4 regions of the Rhizobium sp. Root149 genome follow, and region 2 is predicted to be linked to each of the others. Evidence: predicted binding sites of a transcription regulator. Region 2 holds the regulator's gene; each other region holds the start of a gene.
What was found. Region 2 encodes LexA, which represses DNA repair genes until DNA is damaged. Its sites were predicted from a motif close to TGTTCNNNNTGTGTTCNG; they were not measured.
Positions count from the first base shown of each region.

Region 1: a site for LexA is predicted at 1,954-1,971, ahead of ruvC (crossover junction endodeoxyribonuclease RuvC). Genes of this name have one in related genera too.
Region 3: a site for LexA is predicted at 2,218-2,235, ahead of dnaE (DNA polymerase III subunit alpha). Genes of this name have one in related genera too.
Region 4: a site for LexA is predicted at 1,475-1,492, ahead of ASD54_RS24595 (metallopeptidase family protein). Genes of this name have one in related genera too.

Region 1 is NZ_LMGD01000021.1:150,825-153,916, forward strand. It holds gene ruvB (Holliday junction branch migration DNA helicase RuvB) at 1-613, opposite strand, end outside; gene ruvA (Holliday junction branch migration protein RuvA) at 702-1,319, opposite strand; gene ruvC (crossover junction endodeoxyribonuclease RuvC) at 1,399-1,908, opposite strand; gene ASD54_RS16240 (hypothetical protein) at 2,096-3,092, shown strand, end outside.
Region 2 is NZ_LMGD01000012.1:616,474-619,565, forward strand. It holds gene ASD54_RS09820 (ComEC/Rec2 family competence protein) at 1-1,380, shown strand, start outside; gene lexA (transcriptional repressor LexA) at 1,374-2,099, opposite strand; gene ASD54_RS09830 (VOC family protein) at 2,186-3,092, shown strand, end outside.
Region 3 is NZ_LMGD01000001.1:50,519-53,610, forward strand. It holds gene dnaE (DNA polymerase III subunit alpha) at 1-1,994, opposite strand, end outside; gene ASD54_RS00240 (ABC transporter ATP-binding protein) at 2,415-3,092, opposite strand, start outside.
Region 4 is NZ_LMGD01000025.1:53,539-56,630, forward strand. It holds gene ASD54_RS24580 (CoA ester lyase) at 1-23, shown strand, start outside; gene ASD54_RS24585 (DUF1737 domain-containing protein) at 20-226, shown strand; gene ASD54_RS24590 (LysE family translocator) at 249-881, shown strand; gene ASD54_RS24595 (metallopeptidase family protein) at 898-1,341, opposite strand; gene ASD54_RS27360 (hypothetical protein) at 1,546-2,463, shown strand; gene ASD54_RS24605 (DNA polymerase Y family protein) at 2,471-3,092, shown strand, end outside.

The DNA of each region.
Region 1 (3,092 bases), on a different contig from region 2:
CTTCCGTCATGCCGAGGCCCAGAAGTCGCGCGCCACGCCGCACAATGCCTTCGAGTTCCTCCACCGTGTAGAAATTGAGGCGAACCGGAATACCAAACCGGTCGCGCAGCGGCGTTGTGAGCAATCCGAGGCGCGTGGTGGCGGCCACCAGCGTGAACTTCGCAAGGTCGATCTTGACCGAGCGCGCCGCAGGCCCCTCCCCGATGATCAGGTCCAGCTGGAAATCCTCCATCGCCGGATAGAGAATTTCCTCGACCGCCGGATTGAGGCGATGAATCTCGTCGATAAACAGGACATCGCGCTCTTCCAGATTGGTCAGCAGCGCCGCCAGATCCCCCGCCTTGGCAATCACAGGTCCGGACGTCGAGCGAAAATTGACGCCAAGCTCCTTCGCCATGATCTGCGCCAGCGTCGTCTTTCCCAAACCGGGCGGACCGACGAACAGCACGTGATCCAGCGCCTCACCGCGGTTCTTGGCAGCCTCGATGAAGATTTTCAGATTGGCACGCGCTTCCGCCTGACCGGTAAACTCGTCCAGCGACTGGGGCCGCAAAGCCGTATCGAAATCTTCACCCTTCTTGTCAGGCGAAAGAAGGCGGTTTTGTTCGCTCATCACTCATTCCAGACGCAAACGTCACACACGTTGCGCAATTAACATCGAAGCTATCCAAACGACAGGACTTCGGCAATCACAGCCGGGATCAGCGCGACAATTCCTTCAGGCCAAGCCGGATGAGCTTGGCACTATCTGCTGCCTCGCCCGCAGTCTTGAGCGCAGCAGCAACGGCATTGGCAGCCTGATCGCGCGAGTAACCGAGATTCGTCAAGGCCGAGACTGCGTCACTGACCGGCGCGGAGGCAACCCCTTCACCCAGCTCCTGTTTGAAGCCGATGTTGGCGCTGGCTTCCCCGGCAAAGGCCGGAGCCTTGTTTTTTAGCTCGGTAACAATGCGGATCGCAACCTTGGGCCCAACACCCGGCGCTCGCGAAACGGCAGCCTTGTCCTGAAGCGCAATGGCATTGGCAAGCTCTGAAGGCGTCAGCGTTGAAAGAACGGCAAGAGCCACCTTGGATCCCACACCCTGCACGCTCTGAAGCAGATTGAACCACTGCCGCTCGAGCGCACTCAGAAAACCGAAGAGCTTCAGCTGGTCTTCGCGCACGTAAGTTTCGATGAAAAGCACAATGGCTTCACCAACCGATCCGATCCGCGATAGCGTCCGCGAAGAGCAGAAGGCGATGTAGCATACCCCGTGCACGTCCACGACGACGTGATCCTCGCCGATCTCGTCGATGGTCCCCTTCAACTTACCGATCATGCATAGCACCTGCCCGTTTCCGCCTGCGTATCAAACGCGGATACCAGAACAAGTCAAGAACAAATTGAGCCCTGCCGGTTCAACCCGCGAGCGCCTGCCGCATTCTGTTGCCCGCGCGGTGGTGCGCATGGCAAATCGCGATTGCCAGCGCATCGGCGGCGTCATTACCCTTGAATTCCACCTTCGGCATCAGGATTTTCAGCATCATGTGGATCTGCTGCTTCTCGCCGTGACCCACACCGATCACCGACTTCTTGACCGCATTTGGCGCATATTCGGCAACCGGCAGACCGGCTCTGGCTGGCACCAGCATCACCACGCCGCGGGCCTGCCCGAGCTTGAGGGTCGCGACGGCGTCCTTGTTGACGAATGTCTGCTCGACTGCCGCCTCATCCGGGCGATAGGCATGAACGACTTCCGCCAATCCATCGTGCAACTGGCAAAGACGAGAGGCAAGATCCATGTCCCCGTCGGAGGTCACCGTGCCGGACGCCACGAACTTCAGGCTGTTGCCGATAGTGTCGATAACGCCCCAGCCGGTACGGCGAAGCCCTGGGTCTATCCCGATGATACGAATCACAGTTGTCATGCGAAAAATCCTAACCCCAGTTGCCAGTGAACAGCCAGCAAAAACGCGAACAAAAACGAAACAAACGCGATAAGCGTTAACCGCCGATTAACGCTGAGATAAGGAAGCCGTGGGGCCAGCAGCTTGAGAGCCAACTTTTGCCGACGAATCGCATTAGTGGATCATCAACCAAGCATGGAGGTCCATCATGACGATGTTCGCCCGCTTGAAGCAGCAGCCGCTCCAGCCAATTCAATGGCTTGTTGCGCTGAACATCACCATCGCGTCGGGCCTGGCTTTTCAGGCAAGCGCTCTTTCGCCGGTGATGACAGGCTTCAGCATTCTTGCCGCAGTGTCCGCGGCGCTGGCATTCTATCTGCTGCGCACCCGGATTGCGCCAGCCGCATTCGCACAGACATCGACGCAGAGAGCGGAAATGGCTCCGGCAGCCTGGTCCGAGGCCGCAAACGGCATAGGCCTGCCCAAGGACGATCCGATGAACGAGATCGCAGGGCTGCTGACATCGATCAAGCCCGCGGCATCCTCGCCGAAGGAGAGTGCTGAGCAAACCTCGCTTCGTCGGCTTGAAGAGGCCCTTCGGCGCCTTGCCAATGGAGAAACATCAATTCTTCTGCATGAAGAGTTTCCGGAAGGCATGGATGGGCTACGGTTTCAGTTCAATCGGCTGGCTTCAACGCTTCAGATAAACCTTTTGCCAACTGGGCGTGCCGCAGCCCAGCTGCGCGACAATGCCTATCGCGCTCAAAGCACCATCGCCCTGATCTCAGCCCGCATGGAAAAGATGCTGACGGGCACCAAGGCGCTGGCCGAGGCGACCGTCCATCTCGGCACCAACCTTAAAGACGCCCATGGGGAAGCGGAGCGCCTGAGCCGCAGGCGCGTTGATGCCCTGACGCGCACCAGCCGGATGGAGGCGGTGACGACAGACCTTGCTGAGCAGCACGCCGCTTCGCTTGCCGCCCGTCAACACCTGCACGAGCTCTCGCGCCGAATGTCGGATCTCGCGGTCCGCGCAGAGCAATTCGCCAGTGACCCCGAACGGCATGCCGCAGCCTTCCGCAGGAGCCATGCCAGCGATTGCGTCGCCTTCGCCCGCGACTACCTTCAGGCTTGTCATGACCTTTCCAGGTCGCTGGAAGGCTCGACCCAGAACCTGCGCCAGCTCAAGCACGAGCAGCATGCTC
Region 2 (3,092 bases):
ATCTCCGGTTTCGGCGTATCAGCTGAACGAGCATACATCATGATGGCGATTCTTCTGATTGCCATCCTCTTCAACCGCCCTTCGTTGAGTATGCACAACATCGCCCTGGCGGCGTTGGTGATCATCGTTCTTCACCCATCCAGTGTCATGGGCGCCAGTTTCCAGATGTCGTTTGCTGCGACTGCTGCTCTGCTTGCCTGCTATCGCATCTGGGCTGATCGCGCTCATGAGTCCGATCAGGCGCTCGTTTCCGGCATTTCATTTCGTAGCCTTTTGTCCGGCGTCTCTCGGGTTCTGGGCGGGACGTTGATGACATCCCTGATCGGAGGATTGGCAACTGCGGTCTTTTCCATTGCGCATTTCAATCAGCTGACTGCCTATGGCCTCGCTGCCAATCTTGCGACCATGCCCATCATCTCCCTCATTGTCATGCCTTCGGGACTCATCGGCATGCTTCTGATGCCCTTCGGGCTCGATCAACCGTTCTTCATGATCATGTCTCTTGGCTTGAAGCTGGTAATCGCGGTGGCCCTGGAGGTGGCCTCTTGGGGCGGAAATATAGAAACGGGGCGTGCCGCAAGCTGGCTTTTGCCTGTTGCCACCGCCGGTCTCATCATCTTCTCGCTCTTGCGGACACGACTGCGATGGTTTGGCCTCGTCATTCTTGTGGCTTCAGTGTGTGTCAACGGACTGATGGAGCCGTCCAGACCCGATCTCATAATTGCAGAGGATGGAAGAATGGCGGCGCTCTTAAGTGGGACGTCGGCATCCGTCACGACGGAAAGACCATCCGAGTTCGTATTCAAACAATGGAAGAACGCGCTGGGCCTTGAGGAACTCGTGATGCCGGTCGTGACGAGGGTAGATCTGGGTAAGCGCGAGGCGGCACCAGAATCAAACGGGCCAGTAACAGGAACGGTTTCAGGGAAGACACCGCGTCATGTATTGACGAGCAAAGAGATCGCGCTCATCGACATAGCATTGGCAATAGACCGTTTGCCGCCGCTTCAAATGCCGCGCTTCTCTTGCGTCAAAAATCTGATTTGCATCGGACGCAGTCCATCAGGTGCCAGAGTTACGATCGTGAGTGACACACGCCTCACAGGATATGCGTGCGATAAGTCTGACATCGTCGTCGTATCCGGCTCGCCCTTTACACAATGCCGCTCTGGTGCGTTGCTCCTGACGGGTTCAAAACTGAAGCAGACAGGCTCCATTGAAATTTGGTTTAACGGTCAGCCTCATCCAGGTTCCTGGATGCTGGAGTCTGCGCTTCAGGGCAACGAAAGACCTTGGCAGTTGCACCGTCTCTACGACTGGCGAACCAACACATTCCAGCCGTTGGACGACGAGACTATCCGTCGACTTCGGGTTCAGTGATAGCGCCGAATGAGGCCCACCAGCTTGCCCTGTACCTTGACACGGTCTGGCGGGAAGATGCGCGTTTCGTAAGCGGGGTTCGCAGCTTCGAGCGCGATCGATGCGCCTTTGCGGCGAAAACGCTTCAACGTCGCTTCCTCGTCGTCCACAAGTGCTACGACGATATCGCCGGGGCTGGCTGTCGTGCCGTTTCGAATGATTACGGTGTCGCCGTCCAGGATCCCTGCCTCGATCATCGAATCACCCTTGACCTCGAGCGCGTAGTGTTCTCCCGGCCCAAGCATTTCCAATGGAACGCTGATGGCATGGGTATTGTTCTGAATCGCAGAGATCGGCACGCCAGCGGCGATGCGCCCCATGACAGGAACCGATGCGGACTGGCTATCCTCTTCTGCGGGTTTTGACTGCACCGGAGCAGGTGAAGGCGGCTGCACTTTGCCAAGCGATCCCTCGATGACGCTTGGCGAAAAGCCGCGTTTGGGTGTCGCAGGCGTTGCACCGAAGGGCTCGGGCAGCTTGATAACCTCCAGCGCCCGGGCGCGGTTGGGCAGCCGACGGATAAAGCCTCTTTCTTCAAGAGCAGTGATCAAGCGGTGAATTCCCGACTTGGAGGCGAGATCCAGAGCATCTTTCATCTCGTCAAATGACGGCGGCACGCCCGACTCCTTCATCCGTGCATGAATGAAAAGAAGCAGTTCCTGCTGTTTACGTGTCAACATGCGTCGTCATCCTGTTGGGAAACAAATCCAGAACAGACACTATCTGTTCCATATGTGTTCCGCAAGAGGTTCACGGCAAATATAGCTTGCAGAAACACATGGATAATGGTGGGTTGCAGGCCGTGTTACCGACAGGAGCTTCTTTTTTGACTACTCCGAACATCGATCATCTGGTCTTGCCGGTCGAATCGCTGGTTGGCGCGCGCAAGCGTTGGCAGGAGCTTGGCTTTACCGTGGCGCCGGACGCGTTCCATCCTTTCGGCACGTCCAATGCCTGTGTCTTTTTCAGCGACGGAACCTATCTTGAGCCACTTGCCGTTCAAGATGAGGCTCTCGCAGGCCAGAGCATTACTGCAGGAAACTGCTTCGTCGAAAAAGATCGTACGTTTCGGCAAGCCGGAGCTCGTGAAGGTTTTTCTGCTTTTGTTTTGCGTTCGACGGATGCGGTGACGGATGATGAACGCTTCCGGCAATCCGGGATCAGCGCCGGGAATCGCCTGGACTTTTCGCGTACGGTCGTTGATGAGAACGGTAGCGCTTCGGTTGCCAGCTTTCGACTGGCCTTTGCCGATCTCGATTCCTCGAGCTTCTTCGCTTTCACGTGCCAACGAGTGAATGCGGCATTACCAACTGCGGGGCCGTCCGTAGAGCATAGAAATGGTGCGCTCGGACTTGGCGCTCTCTTCCTCGCCGCAGAGGCGCCCAAGGGAATTGAAAATCTGGCAACGATGCTTGGCGTTCACGCGCAGGCAAAGGATCACAAGCATGTGTTCCCGCTGGGCAATTGTGACGTCGAGGTCGCGATGGAAATTGCCCCCGAATTAGACCACACTCCAAGGTATCCCACAGGTCTCCGCGGGATCGGCATTCGGTTCCGCGTCAGGAACATTGCAGAAACCCGCGCCGCGCTACAAGAAGCATCAATTCCGCATGAGAGCAGCGGCGAGCGCCTTATCATCGCGCCGGCGCAAGGACAGGGATGCATTGTGGAAT
Region 3 (3,092 bases), on a different contig from region 2:
GGTCCCGGTCGGTAAAGCGCCACCAGAGCAATGATATCTTCGATACAGTCCGGTCGCATGCCCAGCAGTGCCTTGCGCATGCCGACACTTTCCACCTGGAACACGCCGATGGTTTCGCCGCGCGACAGCATGTCGTAAGTCTTCTTGTCATCGAGCGGAATCGTGGCCAGATCGACATGGATGTTGCGTTTGGCGACGAAATCCACGGCAGTCTTCAGGACGGTCAGCGTCTTCAAGCCAAGGAAGTCGAACTTTACGAGTCCGGCCTGCTCCACCCATTTCATGTTGAACTGGGTGACCGGCATGTCGGAACGCGGATCGCGATACATCGGCACGAGCTTTGAAAGCGGTCTGTCGCCGATCACGATACCCGCGGCATGCGTCGACGCATGACGATAGAGGCCTTCGATCTTCTGCGCGATATCCAGCAGCCGACCAACGACCGGCTCCTTCTCAGCCTCTTCCCTCAGGCGCGGCTCTTCCTCAATGGCCTTCGAAAGCGGTGTCGGATTGGCTGGATTGTTGGGCACCAGCTTGCAGATCTTGTCGACCTGACCGTACGGCATCTCGAGAACACGCCCGACATCGCGCAATGCGGCGCGCGCTTGAAGCGAACCGAAGGTGATGATCTGCGCCACCTGCTCGCGGCCATACTTCTGCTGGACGTAGCGAATGACCTCTTCGCGCCGATCCTGACAGAAATCGATATCGAAATCGGGCATTGAAACGCGTTCCGGATTGAGGAAGCGTTCGAAAAGCAGCGAAAACCGGAGTGGGTCCACGTCTGTGATGGTCAGCGCATAGGCCACCAGCGAACCTGCACCCGAGCCTCGGCCCGGGCCGACCGGGATGTCATGTTGCTTTGCCCATTTGATGAAGTCAGAAACGATCAGGAAGTAACCCGGAAACTTCATCCTCTCGATGACCGACAGTTCGAAATCGAGGCGTTCGCGATAATCCTGCTCCGTATAACCGGCTGCCATTCCGAGCGCCGCAATGCGTCCTTCCAGTCCCTCCACGGACTGGCGACGCAGTTCTGCCGCCTCTGCGCGCTCCGCCTCCTCCGCATCACTGGCACCGCCGGTAAAGCGAGGAAGAATGGGCTTTCTCGTTTTCAGAACGAAAGAACAGCGGCGGGCAATCTCGATCGTATTTTCAAGCGCTTCGGGGAGATCCGCAAACAAGGCCTGCATTTCAGCACGGCTCTTCAGGCAGTGGTCCGGCGTCAGGCGGAAGCGCGTGTCATCGGAGACAATAGCGTTATGGGCGACCGCCATTAGTGCATCGTGTGCATCGTACTCGGTCTTGGACGGGAAGAACGCCTCGTTGGTCGCGACCAGCGGAAGATCATGGGCGTAAGCAAGGTCCACCAGCTTTCGCTCATGCAGCCTGCTATATCCCGTGTGTCGCTGCAACTCGACATAGAGCCTATCGCCGAACACTGACTTCAACCGGAGCAATCGTTGCTCAGCCTGGGAAACGTGCCCTTCTTTCAGCAGTGGGTCTATGGGTCCGGAACTGAAACCGGTCAGAGCGATGATACCGTCCGCGCCACCCTCTTCGAGCCACGACATCCGGATGTGAACGGCATGTCCCCCTTCACCACCGAGATAGGCGCGGCTAACGAGGTCGACCAACCGCTCATAGCCAACCGCATTGGCCGCCAGCAGTACGATTGATGGAAGCTTGACGAAGCCTCCGTTACCACCCCGCTTTTCGTCCCCCTGATCTTCCATATCGATGGACATCTGGCAGCCGATGATAGGTTGGATGCCGTCACCGGTAGCCTTTTCGGCAAATTCCAGCGCCACGAAAAGGTTGTTCGTGTCGGTGATCGCGATCGCAGGCTGATTGTCCGCGGTCGCTTTGGCCAGAATTTTCTTGAGCGGCAGAGCTCCCTCCAGCAGAGAGTAAGCCGAGTGCACACGCAGATGAACAAAACCTGGCGATACCGCCGTTTCTGCTGTCGCCGTGTCGTGAACCTGATCTGCCATTTACCTGCCGTTCTGCCTCAAAGAGTCTCCTCCCAATTGTCGACGGAACGGTCACCAAAGTCCAGCAATGGAGTGATCAATCAACCGGAAAACGGCGTTCTGTCCTTACATGGACAAGACAATGACGCAGAGGCTGGCGAGAAAGGTCATCATCGAAGCAAATGCAGCAACATCCCGGAGCAAGTCAGTCATCACGCTCTCCCTTTCCGTTATGTTTTTAATTTGTTCTTTTTTTGTTCCTTCGTCAATAAGCAGAACATTCGCAGAACGCTTTTAGTGAATAAATTATGAGAGCGTGATGGAGAGCCGCCTGATCATCAATCGGGATAGCCACATACGGATACAGCATCCGATCAACCCGCCTAGCATTGCAGGCAGGTTGCGTAACGGCAAAATTTGAAAGAGCGGCTGGGAAACCGATTAGAACTCGCGGATCTTGCCACCTTCAATGGTGACGCGCCGATCCATCCTGCCTGCGAGTTCGTGATTATGTGTTGCGATCAAGGCAGCAAGACCGGACTGCCGCACGAGCGCTTCCAAGGCATCGAAGACGTAGGAAGCCGTTTCCGGATCAAGGTTTCCGGTCGGCTCATCTGCAAGCAGAATCAATGGTGCATTGGCGACGGCACGCGCAATCGCCACACGCTGCTGCTCACCTCCGGACAACTCGGCGGGGCGATGATCGGCGCGGTGGCCGATTCGCATATAGTCCAGCAGCTGCGCGGCCCTTTCCTTGGCTTCCTTGCGCGAAAGCCCAGAAATCAACTGCGGCATCATGATGTTTTCAAGCGCCGAGAATTCCGGAAGAAGATGATGAAACTGGTAGACGAATCCTATGTCGCCCCGGCGAATAGCCGTGCGCCTGTCGTCCGGCAATCCGCCACACGCTTCCCCGTTGATGTATATCTCGCCACCATCCGGATGTTCGAGAAGGCCTGCCAGATGCAGCAATGTCGACTTACCGGTTCCGGACGGTGCGACAAGCGCCACGATCTCTCCAGCACGCAGTTCGAAATCTGCGTTTTTGAGGATCGAGAGAACTTGCTCGCCCTGACCGTATTGACGGTCCACTGCGGCAAGCTTGAGAACGGTCTTTCG
Region 4 (3,092 bases), on a different contig from region 2:
AACGAAGAAAGATGAAAATATGAAAGTCTATCGCTTCCTGACCGGACCAGACGATTCCAGCTTCTGTCATCGCGTGACCGATGCCCTCAACAAGGGCTGGGAACTTTATGGCTCGCCATCCCATACGTTCAACGCCGCAGAGAACAAGCTTTACTGCGGTCAGGCAGTTGTAAAAACGGTAGAGGGTAAAGAATATGATCCAAGCATGAAGCTGGGTGAGCAATAATATTATAATGAATGGAGTGCTAATGCCTGATATTTTAACTCTATCTACATTTGCACTTATTGCCTTGGGCATGGTTCTGACACCCGGCCCTAATATGGTGTACCTGATTTCGCGCTCGATTTGCCAGGGGCCGAAAGCAGGACTCATTTCTCTCGGCGGCGTGGCGCTCGGCTTCATATTTTACATGCTGTGCGCGGCATTCGGTATAACGGCCATCGTCATGGCCGTTCCTTATGCCTATGATGCGCTGCGGATTGGCGGAGCGGTCTATCTGCTTTATCTGGCATGGCAGGCGGTAAAACCGGGCGGCAGATCGCCATTTCAGGTGAAGGACCTGCCGCAGGATAGCCCAGGCAGATTGTTCGCCATGGGCTTTGTGACCAATCTTCTCAACCCGAAGATCGCCGTCATGTATCTTTCGCTGCTGCCGCAATTCGTCCAGCCCGATCATGGGAGCGTGCTCATACAATCGCTAGCACTTGGAACGACGCAGATCATGATCAGCATTACAGTGAATGCTATGATTGCACTCGCAGCAGGATCCATCGCAGGCTTTCTATCCCGCCGGCCAAGCTGGCTGGTTGTTCAACGCTGGCTGATGGGGACAGTCCTGGCAGGCCTTGCCATTCGCATGGCGACGGAAGCCCGTCGATAAGATGGGACCAGGCTAATCAGCCGGTACGATCCGCTGCCTCGTCTGCGCTTTCCTCGATGCGCTCCATATCATCGTCACTCAAGCCGAAATGGTGGCCGATTTCGTGGATGAGAACATGGGTGATGATATCGCCCAGCGTCTCGTCATTTTCAGCCCAGTAGTCAAGGATAGGGCGACGATAGAGGCGGATGCGGTTGGGAAGCTCACCCGTTTCCATGGTGAAGCGTTCAGAAATTCCACGTCCTTCAAAGAGACCCAGAAGATCGAAAGGCGTTTCCAGCGCCATATCCTCAAACACTTCATCATCAGGAAAATCTTCGATCTCAATGATCAGGTTCGTCGTCAGCGCACGAAATTCTTCCGGAAGATTGCCATAGGCCTCGATTGCCAGCGACTCGAAAGTGCTGATGGTTGGGGCGTGGCGATCCCGCCAATCATCTGTCTGGTCAACACGGGCCATAACTGCTCCTTTTCTCGACCCCATATAAGGTTTTCTCAAAAAATTTTCGAGTGCGGATTCAATCACCACCTGCATGAGTCGGTGAAACTGGTTACCAGCCCCGTTGACTCTTGCCGCGACCTCTGGAATCCATAAGAACATAACATGAACATATGATCTCTTCAGGCGTTATACCGAGGAGATCCAAGCGATGGAGCTGACGTCATGGCGAAAAACGCCTTGGCGCAGGAGACTGTTTTTGCCCTGCGCGAAACGATTGCCCGGTTGGAAGGCAAATCCCTTCCGGCACTGGCCGCCGCCCAGGCAAGCCATGCCGGACATCCGGCAGGTGGCGACGAGGCCCGGATCAGGACGGGAGTGGATTTCCTGGATGAAGCTTTGGACGGCGGTCTGCCTTGTGGCGGGATCACCGAACTGCGCAGTGACGGTCTACGTCATGCAGGCGCTCTGTCCGGCTTTGCCATGGCGCTTGGATGCCTGTTCCAGAAGGCTGAAAATCGCCCACTGCTGTGGATTTCAGATCGCATGACCGCCAGTGACGCCGGTCTGCCCTACCCAATCGGGTTGAAACGCTTTGGCCTGTCCATCCACCGGTTCCTGCATGCGGCACCGAACCGGCTGGAAGACGCCCTGTGGCTTGCAGAAGCCGCGCTTTCAAGCGGCATCTTTGCCGCAACCTTTTTTGAAGTGCGCGGAAACCCTGCCCACTTCGGCTTGACCGAAAGCCGACGATTAAGCCTGCGGGCAAAGGCAGCAGGACGTCCGCTTCTGATCTTGCGACATGGGGGAGAGGAAGAGGCATCCAGCGCCCTTTTCCGTTTCCATGTCGAACCCTCCCTCGCCTCCCCTCGTCGCCTGCCAGATGGATCGATGCTTGGCGGCAGCATCGGTTCATCCGTCTTCCATCTAACTTTGGAAAAGAGCCGCAATGCGGCCCCGCTTTCCCTGCATCTGGAGTGGAACCATCATGACCGCCGTCTCATCGCCCTCGACCCGACAGAACACGCTCTTTCGTTCGAACGGCCGACAGCGCATTCTGGCGCTTCACTTCCCAAGGCTCTCGACAGACAGGATCCTGCGCCGCCGCTGGGGGCTGTCCTGGCGTTCGACCGGGCGTCCTGAAGACATCATTTTCGTCTGCGCCGGCCGGCGGGAAAACGCCATGCGTCTGACCGCACTGGATTCGCATGCTGAAACCGTGGGGCTGAAGCGAGGGCAGGGGCTGGCGGAAGCGCGCGCCATCCATCCTGCTCTTGTCATGGTGGAAGAAGATGAAGCAGCGGACAAACGCTTTCTGGAAGCCCTGGCGGACTGGTGTGACCGCTACACGCCTTTGGTGGCACTGGAAGGCAGGGATGGCCTGTTCCTGAACATCACTGGCTGCGCGCATCTTTTCGGTGGTGAAGAGGCCATGCTGCGGGAAATCCTGCTGCGGCTGGAGCAGATGGGACTGGAGGTCAAAGGTGCCATCTCGTCCGCTCCGGGTCTTTCGTCGGCCGTCGCCCGTTTCGATGCAAGCCGAATTATCGGTGAGGATGAGCATGAACGCATACTGGCGCCCTTGCCGCTCGCAGCTCTGAGGATTGATGATGCAACCGTGCAAGGGCTCGCCAAGCTTGGCCTGAAACAGGTTGGCGATCTGCTGGAGGCCCCACGCGCACCCCTGGCACGACGTTTCGGGACACAGCTTCTTCTGCGGCTGGATCAGGCCTTGGGTCTGGATGACGAAGCCATATCCCCTCGCCGACCCG